2 regions of the Streptomyces sp. QH1-20 genome follow, and region 2 is predicted to be linked to the other one. Evidence: predicted binding sites of a transcription regulator. Region 2 holds the regulator's gene; the other holds the start of a gene.
The links. Region 2 encodes HrcA, which represses chaperone genes, less so after heat shock. Its sites were predicted from a motif close to TTNGCACTCNGNNNNNCNGAGTGCNAA; they were not measured.

Region 1: the regulator HrcA is predicted to act here: its motif matches at 3,313-3,339, upstream of groES (co-chaperone GroES).

The regions. Positions count from the first base shown of each region.
Region 1 covers NZ_CP166299.1:3,530,627-3,538,294, reverse strand. The annotation lists gene tsaD (tRNA (adenosine(37)-N6)-threonylcarbamoyltransferase complex transferase subunit TsaD) at 1-340, shown strand, start outside; gene AB8O64_RS15765 (methyltransferase domain-containing protein) at 344-1,549, opposite strand; gene AB8O64_RS15760 (flavoprotein) at 1,643-2,203, shown strand; gene AB8O64_RS15755 (polysaccharide deacetylase family protein) at 2,260-3,147, shown strand; gene groES (co-chaperone GroES) at 3,489-3,797, shown strand; gene groL (chaperonin GroEL) at 3,927-5,549, shown strand; gene AB8O64_RS15740 (SDR family oxidoreductase) at 5,678-6,439, opposite strand; gene AB8O64_RS15735 (MOSC domain-containing protein) at 6,436-7,188, opposite strand; gene AB8O64_RS15730 (LysR family transcriptional regulator) at 7,271-7,668, shown strand, end outside.
Region 2 covers NZ_CP166299.1:2,754,027-2,761,694, forward strand. The annotation lists gene AB8O64_RS12410 (16S rRNA (uracil(1498)-N(3))-methyltransferase) at 1-691, opposite strand, end outside; gene AB8O64_RS12415 (nitronate monooxygenase) at 688-1,794, opposite strand; gene dnaJ (molecular chaperone DnaJ) at 2,050-3,186, opposite strand; gene hrcA (heat-inducible transcriptional repressor HrcA) at 3,187-4,203, opposite strand; gene AB8O64_RS12430 (MBL fold metallo-hydrolase) at 4,378-5,115, shown strand; gene AB8O64_RS12435 (DUF3097 domain-containing protein) at 5,216-6,037, shown strand; gene hemW (radical SAM family heme chaperone HemW) at 6,095-7,327, opposite strand; gene AB8O64_RS12445 (long-chain fatty acid--CoA ligase) at 7,387-7,668, opposite strand, start outside.

The DNA.
Region 1 (7,668 bases), 780 kb from region 2:
GATCGGCGGCGGCGTCGCCGCCAACACCCGGCTGCGCGCCATGGCCCAGCGCCGCTGCGAGGACGCGGGCATCGTGCTGCGCGTACCCAACCCCAAGCTCTGCACGGACAACGGCGCGATGGTCGCGGCGCTCGGCGCGGAGATGGTGGCGCGGGGACGCTCGGCGTCGTCGTGGGACCTCTCGGCCGACTCGTCGCTCCCGGTGACGGAGACGCACGTGCCGGGCACGCACGACGAGGACCACGACCACGGAGACGGCGACGGTCACTCACACGGTCATGGCCACGCGCACGACCACGACCACTTCCATGAGCTGAGCAAGGACAACCTCTACTCCTGACCGTCAGCCGGCCGGGTGCCCCAGCAGCATCGTCGGGGCACCCGCCACCCGGGTGAGCAGAATCGTGCAGGAGTTCGGCCCTGCGAGCTTGAGCTTCCTGCGCAGCTCCTCCGGCTCGACCGCCGACCCGCGCTTCTTCACCGTCACGACGCCCACCGCGCGCTCGCGCAGCAGGGCCTTGAGCTTCTTCAGGTTGAAGGGCAGCACGTCCGTGATCTCGTAGGCCGCCGCGTACGGTGTCGGGCGCAGCTCGTCGCTCGTCACGTACGCGATCGTCTCGTCGATCAGCCCTCCGTCGAGCTCCTGGGCCGTCTCCGCGACCAGGTGCGCGCGGATGACCGCGCCGTCGGGCTCGTAGAGGTAGCGGCCCACGGGCCGTACGGCCGGGTCCGGCAGGCCTTCGCCGACCAGGGACGCGGCCCGGGGCAGCAGCGTCGCCCGCCGCGCACCCGGCCGGGTGCCGAACCACAGCACGGCCTCCTTCACATCACCGCCGTCCGAGATCCACTCCGCCTCCGCGTCGTCGGGGATCGCCTCGTGCGGCACCCCGGGCGCGATCTTGAGCGCGGCGCGCGGGGCCGTACGGGCGGCCCCGATCGCCCAGGACAGCGGCGGCGAATACGCCTCGGGGTCGAAGATCCGGCCCCGCCCGCCGCGCCGCGCCGGGTCGACGAACACCGCGTCGTAGCCGGTGGTGTCGATCTCGGCGACATCCGCGCACCGCACCTCGATGAGGTCGGACAGCCCCAGCGCGGCCGCGTTGGCGCGGGCGACGTCGCAGGTCAGCGGGTCGCGGTCGACGGCCAGCACGAAGACCCCGGCCCGCGCGAGCGCGATGGCGTCACCGCCGATGCCGCAGCACAGATCGGCGAGGCGGCGGACGCCGAGCGCGGCGAAGCGCCCGGCGCGGTACTCGGCCACCGACTTACGGGTGGACTGCTCGACACCGTTGGGGGTGAAGAACATGCGGTACGCGTCCTCGGCCCCGAACTTCGCCACCGCGCGCTGTCGCAGCCGCGCCTGGCCGAGCGCGGCCGACACCAGCTCGGCGGGGTACTCACGGCGCAGCCGGGTCGCGGTGGCGAGCTCCTGGGCGGGGTCGTAGTCGCGCAGGGTGTCGAGGAGCCGCCGCCCTTCGTCGGTGAGGAGCGCGGCGAAGGCGTCGGTGGGCGAGCCGGTGGAGGAGTTCGGTGCGGGCACGTGTCTCATTCTCGCCGACGTCCGGCGCCCCGGCCGTCGGTGCCCGCCCCGCGGGGAGCGCACCACTTGCGGGCCCCGGCCGCACGCCGTGGACTGGCCCGTATGACCGCGAACGGCACCGCGCGCCGCGTCCTGTATCTGATCGCCTGCGCCGCCCCGCCCACCCGCCGGATCACCGACGGCATCCGCGCCGCCCAGACGGCCGGCTGGGACGTCTGCCTGATCCTCACGCCCTCCGCGCACCGCTGGCTGGCCGACGAGGCGGACGCGCTGCGGGATCTGACCGGGCATCCGGTCCGGCACGCGTACAAGCTGCCCGACGAGCCCGACGTGCTGCCCGCCGCCGACGCCGTCCTCGTCGCGCCCGCCACCTTCAACACGCTGAACAAGTGGGCCGCCGGCATCGCCGACACCCTCGCGCTCGGGCTCGTCACGGAGGCGATCGGGCTGCGCCTGCCCATCGCCGCCCTGCCGCACCTCGGCGTCGCCCAGGCCGCGCATCCCGCGTTCGGGCGCAACGTCGCGTTCCTGCGCGAGGCGGGCGTGACCGTCCTCCTCGGCGGTGACGGCTACCACCCGGAGCGGGGCGACGAAGTCGACGCGTTCCCCTGGGCGGCCGCCGTCGCGGCACTGCCGGCACCGGCGCCGGCACCGGAGCTGTAGCGCCCCAAGTCCGGCCCCGGCCAGGGGCATCGAACACATGAACAACAATCGTGCCGGTGAGCACGACTGTTTCCGGCCTCCGAGCCGCCCTCGCCACCGCCCTCCCCGTCTGCGCCGCGACGCTTCTGCTGACCGGCCTGCTCTCGGGCTGCTCGTCCGGATCCACCGCCGGACCCTCGTCCGGAGCGGACAAGGCAGGCAAGGGCAGGCCGGTGGGCGCGGCCGGCCAGGCCGCCTCCCCGACCCCCGCCGCCTCCGACGCGTACCGCCGCTGGGGCCTCGACAAGCCCCTCGCCGCGCCCCCGGCCCCGCCCGCCCGCAAGCTGACGGAGAGCGTGAAGACGGGCGGCGCGCCCCTGCTCGTACGGCGGGTGCCCACCCGGGACAAGGTCGTCTTCGTGACCGTCGACGACGGGGCCGAGAAGGACCCGGAGTTCGTGAAGATGGCCGAGGACCTCAAGCTGCCGCTCACGATGTTCCTCACCGACGACATCGCCCGCGCGGGCCGCGGCTACCCCTACTTCGACCGGCTCCACGCCCTCGGCAACGGCGTCCACAACCACACCCTCGGCCACCCCGATCTGCGCACCCTCACCCCCGACGCCCAGCGCCGCCAGATATGCGGACAGCAGGACGTCCTGGCGAAGCGGTACGGCGCCCGCCCGACGCTCTTCCGCCCGCCCTACGGCAACTACAACGGCGCCACCCTCGCCGCCGCGGGCGGCTGCGGGGTGAAGGCGGTCGTGCTGTGGGAGACCACCATGCAGATCAACGACATGCGCTACGCGCAGGGCGGCAGGCTGCGGCCCGGCGACATCGTCCTCGCGCACTTCCGCGGGCCGAAGGAGCTGAAGGGCACGTCCATGACCCGGATGACGACGAACATGCTGCGCAGCATCCAGAAGCAGGGCTACACCGTGGCCCGCCTGGAGGACTATCTCTGAGGGCCCGGCGGAGGATTACCCCCGGCGACGCGCGGGAAGATCCACCCCTGCGGCCGCCGGGTGCGCCGACAGGCGCCCTGTGCACGTCCTGTGCGAGACGCCGTACGAGGCGCTGTACGAGGGGGTCACCCCAGGGGTGGAACGGGACGCGCAGCGCACGCTGAATTGGCACTCCGCTTGACCGAGTGCTAACCGCGTCATAGTCTCGGCTCCGTTGGCACTCTCCACCGGGGAGTGCCAGACACGGCGACGGGCAGCTCCGGCACCCGCGACGACGGATCCACCTGGTCGCCACCTCAGACAGTTAACCCCGTGAGATCTCCGAAGGGGGAGGTCGGATCGTGACGACCGCCAGCTCCAAGGTTGCCATCAAGCCGCTCGAGGACCGCATTGTGGTCCAGCCGCTCGACGCCGAGCAGACCACGGCCTCTGGCCTGGTCATCCCGGACACCGCGAAGGAGAAGCCCCAGGAGGGCGTCGTCCTGGCCGTGGGCCCGGGCCGCTTCGAGGACGGCAACCGTCTTCCGCTCGACGTCACCGTCGGCGACGTCGTGCTCTACAGCAAGTACGGCGGCACCGAGGTGAAGTACAACGGCGAGGAGTACCTCGTCCTCTCGGCTCGCGACGTTCTCGCGATCGTCGAGAAGTAGCCGGGGTCCGGGGGCAGGTCCCCCGGAAAGTACCGAACCCCAGTTTGCATTGATCTACGCCCCGGCCACCCGAGTCTGAACAACCGGGCGACCGGGGCGTAGTTCTTTCGAGAGGACACAACAGCTCCCATGGCGAAGATTCTGAAGTTCGACGAGGACGCCCGTCGCGCCCTTGAGCGCGGCGTCAACAAGCTTGCCGACACCGTGAAGGTGACGATCGGTCCCAAGGGCCGCAACGTCGTCATCGACAAGAAGTTCGGTGCCCCCACCATCACCAACGACGGTGTCACCATCGCGCGCGAGGTCGAGCTCGACGACCCGTACGAGAACCTGGGCGCCCAGCTCGTGAAGGAGGTGGCGACCAAGACCAACGACATCGCGGGTGACGGCACCACCACCGCCACCGTGCTGGCCCAGGCGCTGGTCCGCGAGGGTCTGCGCAACGTCGCCGCCGGCGCCTCCCCGGCCTCGCTGAAGAAGGGCATCGACGCCGCGGTCAAGGCCGTGTCCGATGAGCTTCTCGCGACCGCCCGTCCGATCGAGGACAAGACCGACATCGCCGCCGTGGCCGCGCTCTCCGCGCAGGACAAGCAGGTCGGCGAGCTCATCGCCGAGGCGATGGACAAGGTCGGCAAGGACGGTGTCATCACCGTCGAGGAGTCCAACACCTTCGGCCTGGAGCTGGACTTCACCGAGGGCATGGCCTTCGACAAGGGCTACCTCTCGCCCTACATGGTCACCGACCAGGAGCGTATGGAGGCCGTCCTCGACGACCCGTACATCCTGATCCACCAGGGCAAGATCTCCTCGATCCAGGACCTGCTCCCGCTGCTCGAGAAGATCATCCAGGGTGGCGCCTCCAAGCCGCTCCTGATCATCGCCGAGGATGTCGAGGGCGAGGCGCTCTCCACCCTCGTCGTCAACAAGATCCGCGGCACGTTCAACGCCGTGGCCGTCAAGGCCCCCGGCTTCGGCGACCGCCGCAAGGCGATGCTCGGCGACATGGCCACCCTCACCGGTGCCACCGTCATCGCCGAGGAGGTCGGCCTCAAGCTCGACCAGGCCGGTCTGGACGTGCTGGGCACCGCCCGCCGCGTGACCATCACCAAGGACGACACCACCATCGTCGACGGTGGCGGCAACTCCGAGGACGTCGTCGGTCGCGTCAACCAGATCAAGGCCGAGATCGAGTCCACGGACTCCGACTGGGACCGCGAGAAGCTCCAGGAGCGCCTCGCCAAGCTCGCCGGCGGCGTCTGCGTCATCCGCGTGGGTGCGGCCACCGAGGTCGAGCTCAAGGAGAAGAAGCACCGTCTGGAGGACGCCATCTCCGCGACCCGCGCCGCGGTCGAGGAGGGCATCGTCTCCGGTGGTGGCTCCGCGCTCGTCCACGCCGTCAAGGTTCTCGAGGGCAACCTCGGCAAGACCGGCGACGAGGCCACCGGTGTCGCCGTGGTCCGCCGCGCCGCCGTCGAGCCGCTGCGCTGGATCGCCGAGAACGCCGGCCTCGAGGGCTACGTCATCACCGCGAAGGTGGCGGAGCTCGACAAGGGCCAGGGCTTCAACGCCTCGACCGGTGAGTACGGCGACCTGGTGAAGGCCGGCGTCATCGACCCGGTCAAGGTCACCCGCTCCGCCCTGGAGAACGCCGCGTCCATCGCGTCGCTGCTGCTCACGACCGAGACCCTGGTCGTCGAGAAGCCGGCCGACGAGGAGCCCGAGGCCGGCCACGGCCACGGTCACTCCCACTAGTCGCGACCACCGCCCGGTGGCGGCCGCTTCGCGCGGTGGCCACTCGGCACGGCCGAGGCCCGGCACCCCTGCGGGGGCGCCGGGCCTCGGCCGTTTTCCCGCGGGCCCCGGAGCCCGGGGCGGGAAACCTATCGGCGGCCCGTCCCCGACGACGCCCGCCCGAGCGCCCCGCGTGGCGCCAGCTTCGCCAGACCGCTGAACGCCTTGTACCGGGGGTCGGGCACGGAGATGGTCTTGCCGCGCGCCAGGTCCTTCAGCGCCGAGGTCACGAGCTTGTCCGCGTCCAGCCACAGCCAGTTCGGGATGTTCTCGGCGGGCATGCCCGCCCGCTCGTGGAACTCCGTCCGGACGAAGCCGGGGCACAGCGCCATCAGCCGCAGCCCGCTGCCCTCCAGATCCTTCGCCGCGCCCTGGGTGAACTGCACGACCCACGCCTTGCTCGCCCCGTACGTGCCGCGCGGCACGAACGCGGCCACCGACGCGACGTTGACCACGCCGCCGCGCCTGCGCTCCCGCATCCCGGGGACGGCCGCCGACGTCAGCCGCAGCACCGCCTCGCAGTGCACCTTGAGCATCCTCAGCTCATCGGCCATCGTGACCTCGAGGAAGACGCCCTTGTTCCCGAACCCGGCGTTGTTGACCAGCAGATCCACCGGCTGGGTACGGTCCGAGAGCCGGGCCTCGACCGCCCCGATGCCCTCGTCGTCCGCCAGGTCCGCGCGGAGCACCTCCGCTTCCACGCCGTGCCGGTCGTGGAGCTCGGTCGCCTGTTCGTTGAGCCGCTTCTCGTCGCGCGCCACGAGCACCAGATTGTGCCCGTCGGCCGCCAGCCGCCGAGCGAAGGCCGCGCCGATGCCGGCCGTCGCTCCCGTGATCAGTGCAGTCGTCATACGGGAACGTTAGTGCTCGCCGCCGTCCCGCGGGGGGCCTCCGGCGCCCCCACTGACCCTTCCGGCTGATTCCGCTGCCGCGCCAGGTGCTTGTGGACGGTCTCCACCGTCTCCGGCGCCAGGGCATCACCGGCCGCCAACACCCGGGGCAACAGGGCCCGTTCGGTGGTGAGCGCACGGAAGAGGAAGGAGATGCTCACCTCGTGGTCCGGCCGGTGCACGATCGTCACCGGATCACCCGCACGGACCTCGCCGGACTCCACGACCCGCAGATACGCGCCGGGCGCGGCCTCCTGGGTGAAGCGCTTCATCCAGCCCGACTCGCCCAGCCAGTCGGCGAAGGTCCGGCAGGGGATGCGCGGCGCGGAGACCTCCAGCACCAGCTCCGCGCCGATCCGCCAACGCTCGCCGATGAGGGCGCCATTGACGTCGACTCCGGAGGTGGTGAGGTTCTCGCCGAAGGAGCCGTGGGGCAGCTCGCGGCCCAACTGCCGCTCCCAGCCGTCCAGGTCCTCGCGGGCGAACGCGTACACCGCCTGGTGGTCCCCGCCGTGATGGCGCAGATTGACCACCTCGTCGCCGGCGAGGCCGCTCCCCGCGACGCCCTTCGGCCCGGGCGGGGCCACGGCGACCGGCCCGGCGACGGGGCGCTTGTCGATGCCGGTGTCCAGGCCGGCCGTGAAACCGGGGGCGTCGCCGGGGGCCGCCGCGGTCGTCCCGCGGCCCACGTTCACAGAGATCACGTACATGAAGGGCAAGGTTAGGTGCGCAGGCCTCAAAGGGGCGAATGCATATTTTTGGCCGTCTCCAAGAAGGCCTTATGCTCGAAGCATGATCGAGGCTCGTCATCTGAGGGTGCTGCGCGCGGTCGCCGCCACCGGTTCGTTCTCGGCCGCGGCGCGCGAGCTGGGCTGCACCCAGCCCGCCGTCAGCCAGCAGATGAAGGCCCTGGAGCAGTCCACGGGCACCCCGCTGCTGATCCGCACGGGCCGCGAGATGCGCCTGACGCAGGCGGGCGAGGCCCTCGTCCGGCACGCCTCGGGAATCCTGGCCGGGCTGACCGCGGCCGAGGAGGAGATCGCGGCGATCGCCGGGCTGCGCGCCGGGCGGGTGCGGCTGGTCTCCTTCCCCAGCGGCAGCTCGACGCTGGTGCCGGGCGCGCTCGCGGCGATGCGGGCCGCCCACCCGGGCACGCGGGTCTCCCTCGTCGAGGCCGAACCGCCGCGCTC
Region 2 (7,668 bases):
TGCGCAGCACGCTCGGGCCCAGCCGGTACGGCTTCGCGCCCGCCTCGGCGAAGGCGGCCAGCTCCTCCGGGGAGACGCCGCCCTCCGGGCCGACGACCAGGACGATATTGCCCGTCTGCGGGAGCGAGGCGGTGGCCAGCGGGGCGCTGCTGCCCTCCTCGTGGAGGACCGCCGCGAACGCCGCGTCCGCGAGCAGGGTCGAGACCTGCTTCGTCGTCAGAAGGTCGGACACCGGCGGGAATCTGAGGCGGCGCGACTGCTTTCCGGCCTCGCGGGCCGTCGCGCGCCACTTGCCGAGCGCCTTCAGCCCGCGCTCGCCCTTCCACTGCGTGACGCACCGGGACGCCGACCACGGGGCAATCCCGTCGACGCCCGTCTCGGTCATGGTCTCGACCGCCAACTCGCCCCGGTCGCCCTTGGGCAAGGCCTGGACGACCGTGATGTGAGGCTGGGGCAGGGGCTCGGCGCGGACCGAGGTGACCGCCACATCGAGGCGGTCCTTGCCCTCGACGGCGGCCACGGTGCCGAACGCGCCCGTGCCCGCGCCGTCCGTCAGGACGATCTCCTCGCCCACCCGCAGCCGGCGGACAGAGACCGCGTGCCGCCCCTCCGGGCCGTCGAGGGGGAAGACCGTACCGGGGAAAACGCCCGTCAGGGCGTCCTCCTCGACCAGGAAGACCGGTGCTGTCATGTCTCGCTCCCTCGCAGTTCACTGCCTCGCGTCAACGCCACCCGTGCCGCGTCCAGTTCGGCGGCCAGGACCTCCACCAGCCGCCCCGCCGGAAGCTCCCGCGCCAGGCGGTGACCCTGGCCCGCCCACAGGGCCATGGCCTGCGGGTCGCCCGCCTGCGCGGCGGCCTTGCGCAGACCGGACGTCAGATGGTGCACCTGCGGGTACGCGGCCGGGGCGGACGGGCCGTGCTCGCGGATGAAACGGTTCACCAGACCGCGCGCGGGGCGGCCGGAGAAGGCCCGGGTCAGTTCGGTGCGGGTGAACAGCGGATCGGTCATGGCCCGCTTGTGCAGGTCATGGGCGCCCGACTCCGGGCAGACCAGGAACGCCGTGCCGAGCTGCGCCGCCGACGCGCCCGCCGCGAGGACCGCCGCGATCTGATCGCCGCGCATCAGGCCGCCCGCCGCGATCAGCGGGACGGTCACCGCGTCGCGGACCTCCGCGAGGAGGGTGAGCAGTCCGACGCCCGTCCCGTCCGCGTCCGCGTCGTCGTGGTGGGTGCCCTGGTGACCGCCGGCCTCGACGCCCTGGACGCAGACCGCGTCGGCGCCCGCCCGCTGCGCGGCCAGCGCCTCGGCGGCGGAGGTGGCCGACACCACGGTCAGCGTGCCGGCCTCGGCGAGTGCCGCGAGGACCTCGGGGGCCGGGCAGCCGAAGTGGAAGGAGACGACCGCGACGGGATCCTCCAGGAGGATCGCGAGCTTCGCCTCGTACGCGTCGTCGCGGCTCAGGTCCGGATCGCCGAGCGGCGCCCCGTACCGGGCGGCCTCGCCCGCGAGGCGCTGCCCGTACGCGTCCACGGCGGCCGGGTCGGCCACGGGCGGCTGCGGCATGAAGAGGTTCACACCGAAGGGGCGGTCGGTCAGGGCGCGCGTCGCCGCGATCTCGTCGCGCATCGCCGTCGGCGTCTTGTACCCGGCGGCGAGGAATCCGAGGCCACCGGCCCCGGACACGGCCGCGACGAGCGACGGACACGAGGTGCCGCCCGCCATGGGGGCCTGCACGATCGGATACCGGAACAGGCCCGTCAGCGCCGAGGCCCCCCTGGATTCAAAAGCCATGACCACATCGTGTCACGCCCCGCGCACGGCGCCGAATCGAACCTGGCCGCGGAGCCCGTGCCGGAGCCCGTGCCGGAGCCCGTGCCGGGGGCCGCACCGCCCGACTCCACCCGTACGGGTGGGCGCCCATCGGCCGCGGCCGTCCACACCGCGTACTGGGCTACGGGGAACGGGCGTTGACGCCGGGCCCCGGAAACGCGCGTCGGGCCGGGGCGAATGCCCCGGCCCGACGTTCAAACGACTGAGCAGCGTTTGTCAGCGCCCGTTGAACGCGTCCTTCAACCGCGAGAACAGCCCCTGCTGCCCCGGCTTGAACTCGCCCATGGGCCGCTCCTCGCCGCGCAGCTTCGCGAGCTGTCGCAGCAGGTCCTCCTGCTGCGGGTCGAGCTTGGAGGGGGTGGTCACCTCGACGTGCACGACGAGGTCGCCGCGACCGCCGCCGCGCAGGTGCGTGACACCGCGCTGGTGCAGCGGGATCGACTGGCCGGACTGGGTACCGGGCCGGATGTCGATCTCCTCGATGCCGTCCAGCGTCTCCAGCGGCACCTTCGTGCCGAGGGCCGCGGCCGTCATCGGGATGGTGACCGTGCAGTGCAGATCGTCGCCGCGCCGCTGGAACGTGGTGTGCGGGATCTCGTGGATCTCCACGTACAGATCACCGGCCGGGCCGCCGCCGGGGCCGACCTCGCCCTCGCCCGCGAGCTGGATGCGGGTGCCGTTGTCGACACCGGCGGGGATCTTCACGGTGAGGGTCCGCCGCGACCGGACGCGGCCGTCGCCGGCGCACTCCGGGCACGGGGTCGGCACCACGGTGCCGAAGCCCTGGCACTGCGGGCACGGCCGGGAGGTCATGACCTGGCCGAGGAAGGACCGCGTGACCTGCGAGACCTCGCCGCGACCGCGGCACATGTCACAGGTCTGGGCGGACGTGCCGGGGGCCGCGCCCTCGCCGCTGCACGTGGTGCAGACGACGGCCGTGTCGACCTGGATCTCCTTGGTCGTCCCGAAGGCCGCCTCGTCGAGGGTCACTTCGAGCCGGATCATGGCGTCCTGGCCGCGCCGCGTGCGCGACCGGGGGCCGCGCTGCGAGGCCTGCCCGAAGAAGGCGTCCATGATGTCGGAGAAGTTGCCGAAGCCCGCGCCGAAGCCACCCGCGCCACCGCCGCCGCCCGAGGAGGACAGCGGGTCGCCACCGAGGTCGTAGACCTGCTTCTTCTGCGGGTCGGAGAGCACCTCGTAAGCGGCGTTGATCTCCTTGAACCGCTCCTGGGTCTTCGGGTCCGGGTTCACATCCGGGTGCAACTCGCGGGCGAGTCGACGGAAGGCCTTCTTGATCTCGTCCTGCGAGGCATCACGCCGTACGCCCAGGACCGCGTAGTAGTCCGTGGCCACTTACGACTCCGCCAGGATCTGTCCGACGTAACGTGCCACTGCGCGTACCGCTCCCATCGTTCCGGGGTAGTCCATGCGGGTCGGTCCGACCACGCCGAGTTTGGCGACTGCCTCGTCGCCCGAACCGTATCCGACGGCCACGACCGATGTGGAGGTCAGTCCCTCGTGAGCGTTCTCATGACCGATACGAACGGTCATGCCCGAGTCCTTGGCCTCACCCAGGAGCTTGAGCAGCACGACCTGCTCCTCCAACGCCTCCAGCACGGGCCGGATCGTCAGTGGGAAGTCATGCCCGAAACGGGTGAGATTGGCGGTGCCGCCGATCATCAGCCGTTCCTCGGTCTCCTCGACCAGGGTCTCCAGCAGGGTCGCGAGCACCGTAGAAACGGTTCCTCGGTCGTCCTGCTCGAAGGACTCGGGAAGGTCCTGCACCAGCTGCGGCACATCCGCGAACCGCCGCCCCACGACCCGGCTGTTGAGCCGTGCCCGCAGGTCCGCGAGCGAGGTCTCGCCGATCGGCGCCGGGCAGTCGACCATGCGCTGCTCGACGCGGCCGGTGTCCGTGATCAGCACGAGCATCACACGGGCCGGGGCGAGTGAGAGCAATTCCACATGCCGCACTGTCGAGCGGGTCAGCGACGGGTACTGCACCACGGCGACCTGACGGGTCAGCTGCGCCAGCAGCCGGACCGTGCGCGCCACGACATCGTCCAGGTCGACGGCGCCGTCCAGGAAGTTCTGGATCGCGCGCCGCTCGGGCGAGGACAGCGGCTTGACGCCGGCCAGCTTGTCGACGAAAAGGCGGTAGCCCTTGTCGGTCGGGATGCGGCCCGCGCTCGTGTGGGGCTGGGCGATGAAGCCCTCGTCCTCCAGCGCGGCCATGTCGTTGCGCACGGTGGCCGGGGACACGCCCAGCCGGTGCCGCTCGGTGAGGGCCTTGGAGCCGACGGGCTCCTCGGTGCCCACGTAGTCCTGGACGATGGCGCGCAACACCTCGAGCCTTCGTTCGCTCAGCACCGCGCGCACCTCCCTGTCCAGCCGTCTCACGGGGTCGTCCCTGGCACTCGAAGGTCACGAGTGCCAAATCCCTCCCGCCAGTGTACGGCCGGGTACTACGGCCAGGGCAAGGGCCGTCCCGCCGCGCGCCTCCCTGGCGGGCAAACCGTACCGTGCTCCGGCTAGCGTCTCGGTATGGAAAATCATGGGCAACGGGGCGCGCGGGAGCGCTGGGAGCTGCTCGCGCCGGGGATCGCGCGCCGCAGGATGCCGGTCTGGGACTGCACGATCGGGGCCGTCGCCGGGCCTGACGGGGTCCTGCTCGTGGACACCGGCTCGTCCCTGCGGGAGGGCGCGGAGATCCGTCGGGAGGTCGAGGAACTCTTCGGCCGCCGCGTGACGCATATCGCTCTCACGCACGCGCACTTCGATCATGTGCTGGGCACCGCCGCCTTCTCGGGTGTGCAGGTGTACGGGGCGATGGGCATCGACACGGCGCTGCGCGACGGGGAAGAGGTGCGCACGAGCGCGGTGCGGCAGGGGGTGGACGCCGATGCCGCCGAGGAGGCGGCCGATCTGCTCGTCCGCCCGCACCATCTCGTCTCCGGCGAGCTGACCCTGGACCTGGGCGGCGGCCGTCGGGCGCTGCTCGCCGACGTGGGGCCCGGGCACACGGCGCACGACCTGGCGGTGCTGGTCACGGACTCCGGTGGCGCTCCCGAGGTCGTCTTCTGCGGGGATCTGGTCGAGGAGTCCGGTGAACCGCAGGCGGGCACGGACGCGCTGCCCGAGCAGTGGCCCGCGGCGCTGGACGCGCTGCTGGCGCTCGGCGGCGAGGACGCGATCTACGTGCCGGGGCACGGCGCGGTGGTGGATGCCGGGTTTGTCCGTGCGCAGCGGGACGCGCTCGCGCTGCGTTTCGGCGTGTCGTAACGCCGGTAGCGCGCTTTTTCCTATGGTCGGGCTGGTGCGCGGCAGAGGTCGCGCGCTTCCGGGCACCCCGGACCCCGGAACCCCCGACCGGAACGGCTCCATGCGCAGCAGACAGTACGGCCCCGATCTGACCCCTCCATGGAAGAAGACCACCCCCGCTCCCGAGGTCCCGGCCGAACCCGACCTCGTGGTCGAGGAGGTCACCACGGGCTTCTGCGGGGCCGTGGTCCGCTGTGAGAAGACGGCGCAGGGCCCGACGGTCACCCTGGAGGACCGCTTCGGCAAGCACCGGGTCTTCCCGATGGAGCCGCGCGGCTTCCTCCTGGAGGGCCGGGTCGTCACGCTCGTACGCCCGGGCCCCCTGAGTCCCCGCGCACCCCGGCGGACCGCCTCGGGCTCGGTGGCCGTGCCCGGGGCGCGGGCGCGGGTGGCCCGGGCCGGGCGCATCTACGTCGAGGGGCGGCACGACGCGGAGCTCGTGGAGCGGGTGTGGGGCGACGACCTGCGCATCGAGGGCGTGGTCGTGGAGTACCTGGAGGGCATCGACGACCTCCCCGCCATCGTCCGCTCCTTCGCCCCCGCCCCGGACGCGCGCCTGGGCGTCCTGGTCGACCACCTCGTGCCGGGCTCCAAGGAGTCGCGGATCGCGGCGCAGGTCACGGGCGCGGACGTGCTGGTCGTCGGCCACCCGTACATCGATGTGTGGGAGGCGGTGAAGCCGTCCTCGGTGGGCATCGCGGCGTGGCCGCGCGTGCCGCGCGGCGAGGACTGGAAGACGGGCGTCTGCCGGGCCCTGGGCTGGCCGGAGAACACGGGGGCCGCTTGGCAGCGGATCCTGGGGTCGGTGCGTTCGTACAAGGACCTGGAGCCGGCCCTTCTGGGCCGGGTGGAAGAACTGATCGACTTCGTGACGGCGCCCTGAGAACTCTCAGCCCGTCCGGCGATTGAGGACCGGGGTCCGGGGCGGAGCCCCGGGACCTCAGTCCACCAGATCCCGCACCACCGCGTCCGCCAGCAGCCGCCCCCGTAGCGTCAGCACCGCGCGCCCCTCCTCGTACGGACCCGCCTGGAGCAGGCCGTCCGCCAAGGCGCGCGCGGCCGCCGCCGCTCCGGCCGGCTTCAGCAGTGACAGCGGACACCCCTCCAGCAGCCGCAGCTCCAGAAGGATCCGCTCGACCCGCTGGTCCTCCTCCGGCAGGATCTCGCGGCCCGCGCCCGGCGAGCGTCCCTCGGCCAGCGCCTGCGCGTACGCGCCGGGGTGCTTGACGTTCCACCACCGCACGCCCCCCACGTGCGAGTGCGCCCCGGGGCCCGCGCCCCACCAGTCGGCGCCGCGCCAGTACAGCTCGTTGTGGCGGCAGCGGCCGGCCTCGGTGGTGGCCCAGTTCGAGACCTCGTACCAGCCGAAGCCGGCGGCGGTGAGCATCTCCTCGGCGATGAGATAGCGGTCGGCGTGGACGTCGTCGTCGGTCATCGGGACCTCGCCGCGGCGGATGCGCCGGGCGAGCTGGGTGCCCTCCTCGACGATCAGGGCGTAGGCCGAGACGTGGTCGGGGCCCGCGCCGATCGCGGCGGACAGCGAGGCACGCCAGTCGTCGTCGGACTCCCCCGGCGTGCCGTAGATCAGGTCCAGGTTGACGTGCTCGAAGCCGGCCGCCCGGGCCTCGGCGACGCATGCCTCCGGGCGGCCCGGGGTGTGCGTGCGGTCCAGGATCTGCAGGACGTGCGGACGGGCGCTCTGCATGCCGAAGGAGACGCGGTTGAAGCCGCCCTCGCGCAGCTCCGCCAGATAGCGCGGGTCGACGGAGTCCGGGTTGGCCTCGGTGGTGATCTCCGCGCCCTCGGCGAAGCCGAACTCGTCGCGGATCGCGGCCAGCATCCGTACGAGGTCGGCGGCGGGCAGCAGGGTCGGGGTGCCGCCGCCGACGAAGACGGTCTCCACGGGGCGGGGGTCGTCGCCCAGTACCTTCCGCGCGAGCCGGATCTCCTCCGCGACGGTGTCGGCGTAGTTGTCCCGGGAGGCCAGCGCGCCGCCGGAGCCGCGCAGCTCACTGGCGGTGTAGGTGTTGAAGTCGCAGTACCCGCAGCGTGTCGCGCAGTACGGCACGTGCAGATAGAACCCGAGGGGCCGTGCTCCCGCGCCCTCCAGGGCGTGCCGGGGCAGTGCCCCGTCCTCGGGCATGGGCTCACCATCAGGCAGTACGGAAGGCATGCGTCCATTGTCCGGCATGCCGCCGGTGGGCCCGCCCGCGGCGAGGGCGGGCCTCCTCGTCAGCCCTCCCTGGCCCCCTCGTACATCTCCTCGATCAGGGCCTTGTACTCCCGCTCCACCACCGGCCGCTTGAGCTTGAGGCTCGGTGTCAGCTCACCGTGCTCGACGTCCAGATCACGCGGCAGCAGCCGGAACTTCTTGATCGTCTGCCAGCGCTGCAGGCCCTCGTTCAGCCGTCGCACATAGCCGTCGATCAGCTCCTCGGCCTCCTTGGTGGCGACCACCTCGGCGTAGGACTTGCCCTCCAGGCCGTGCTCGGCGGCCCAGGACATCAGCGTCGG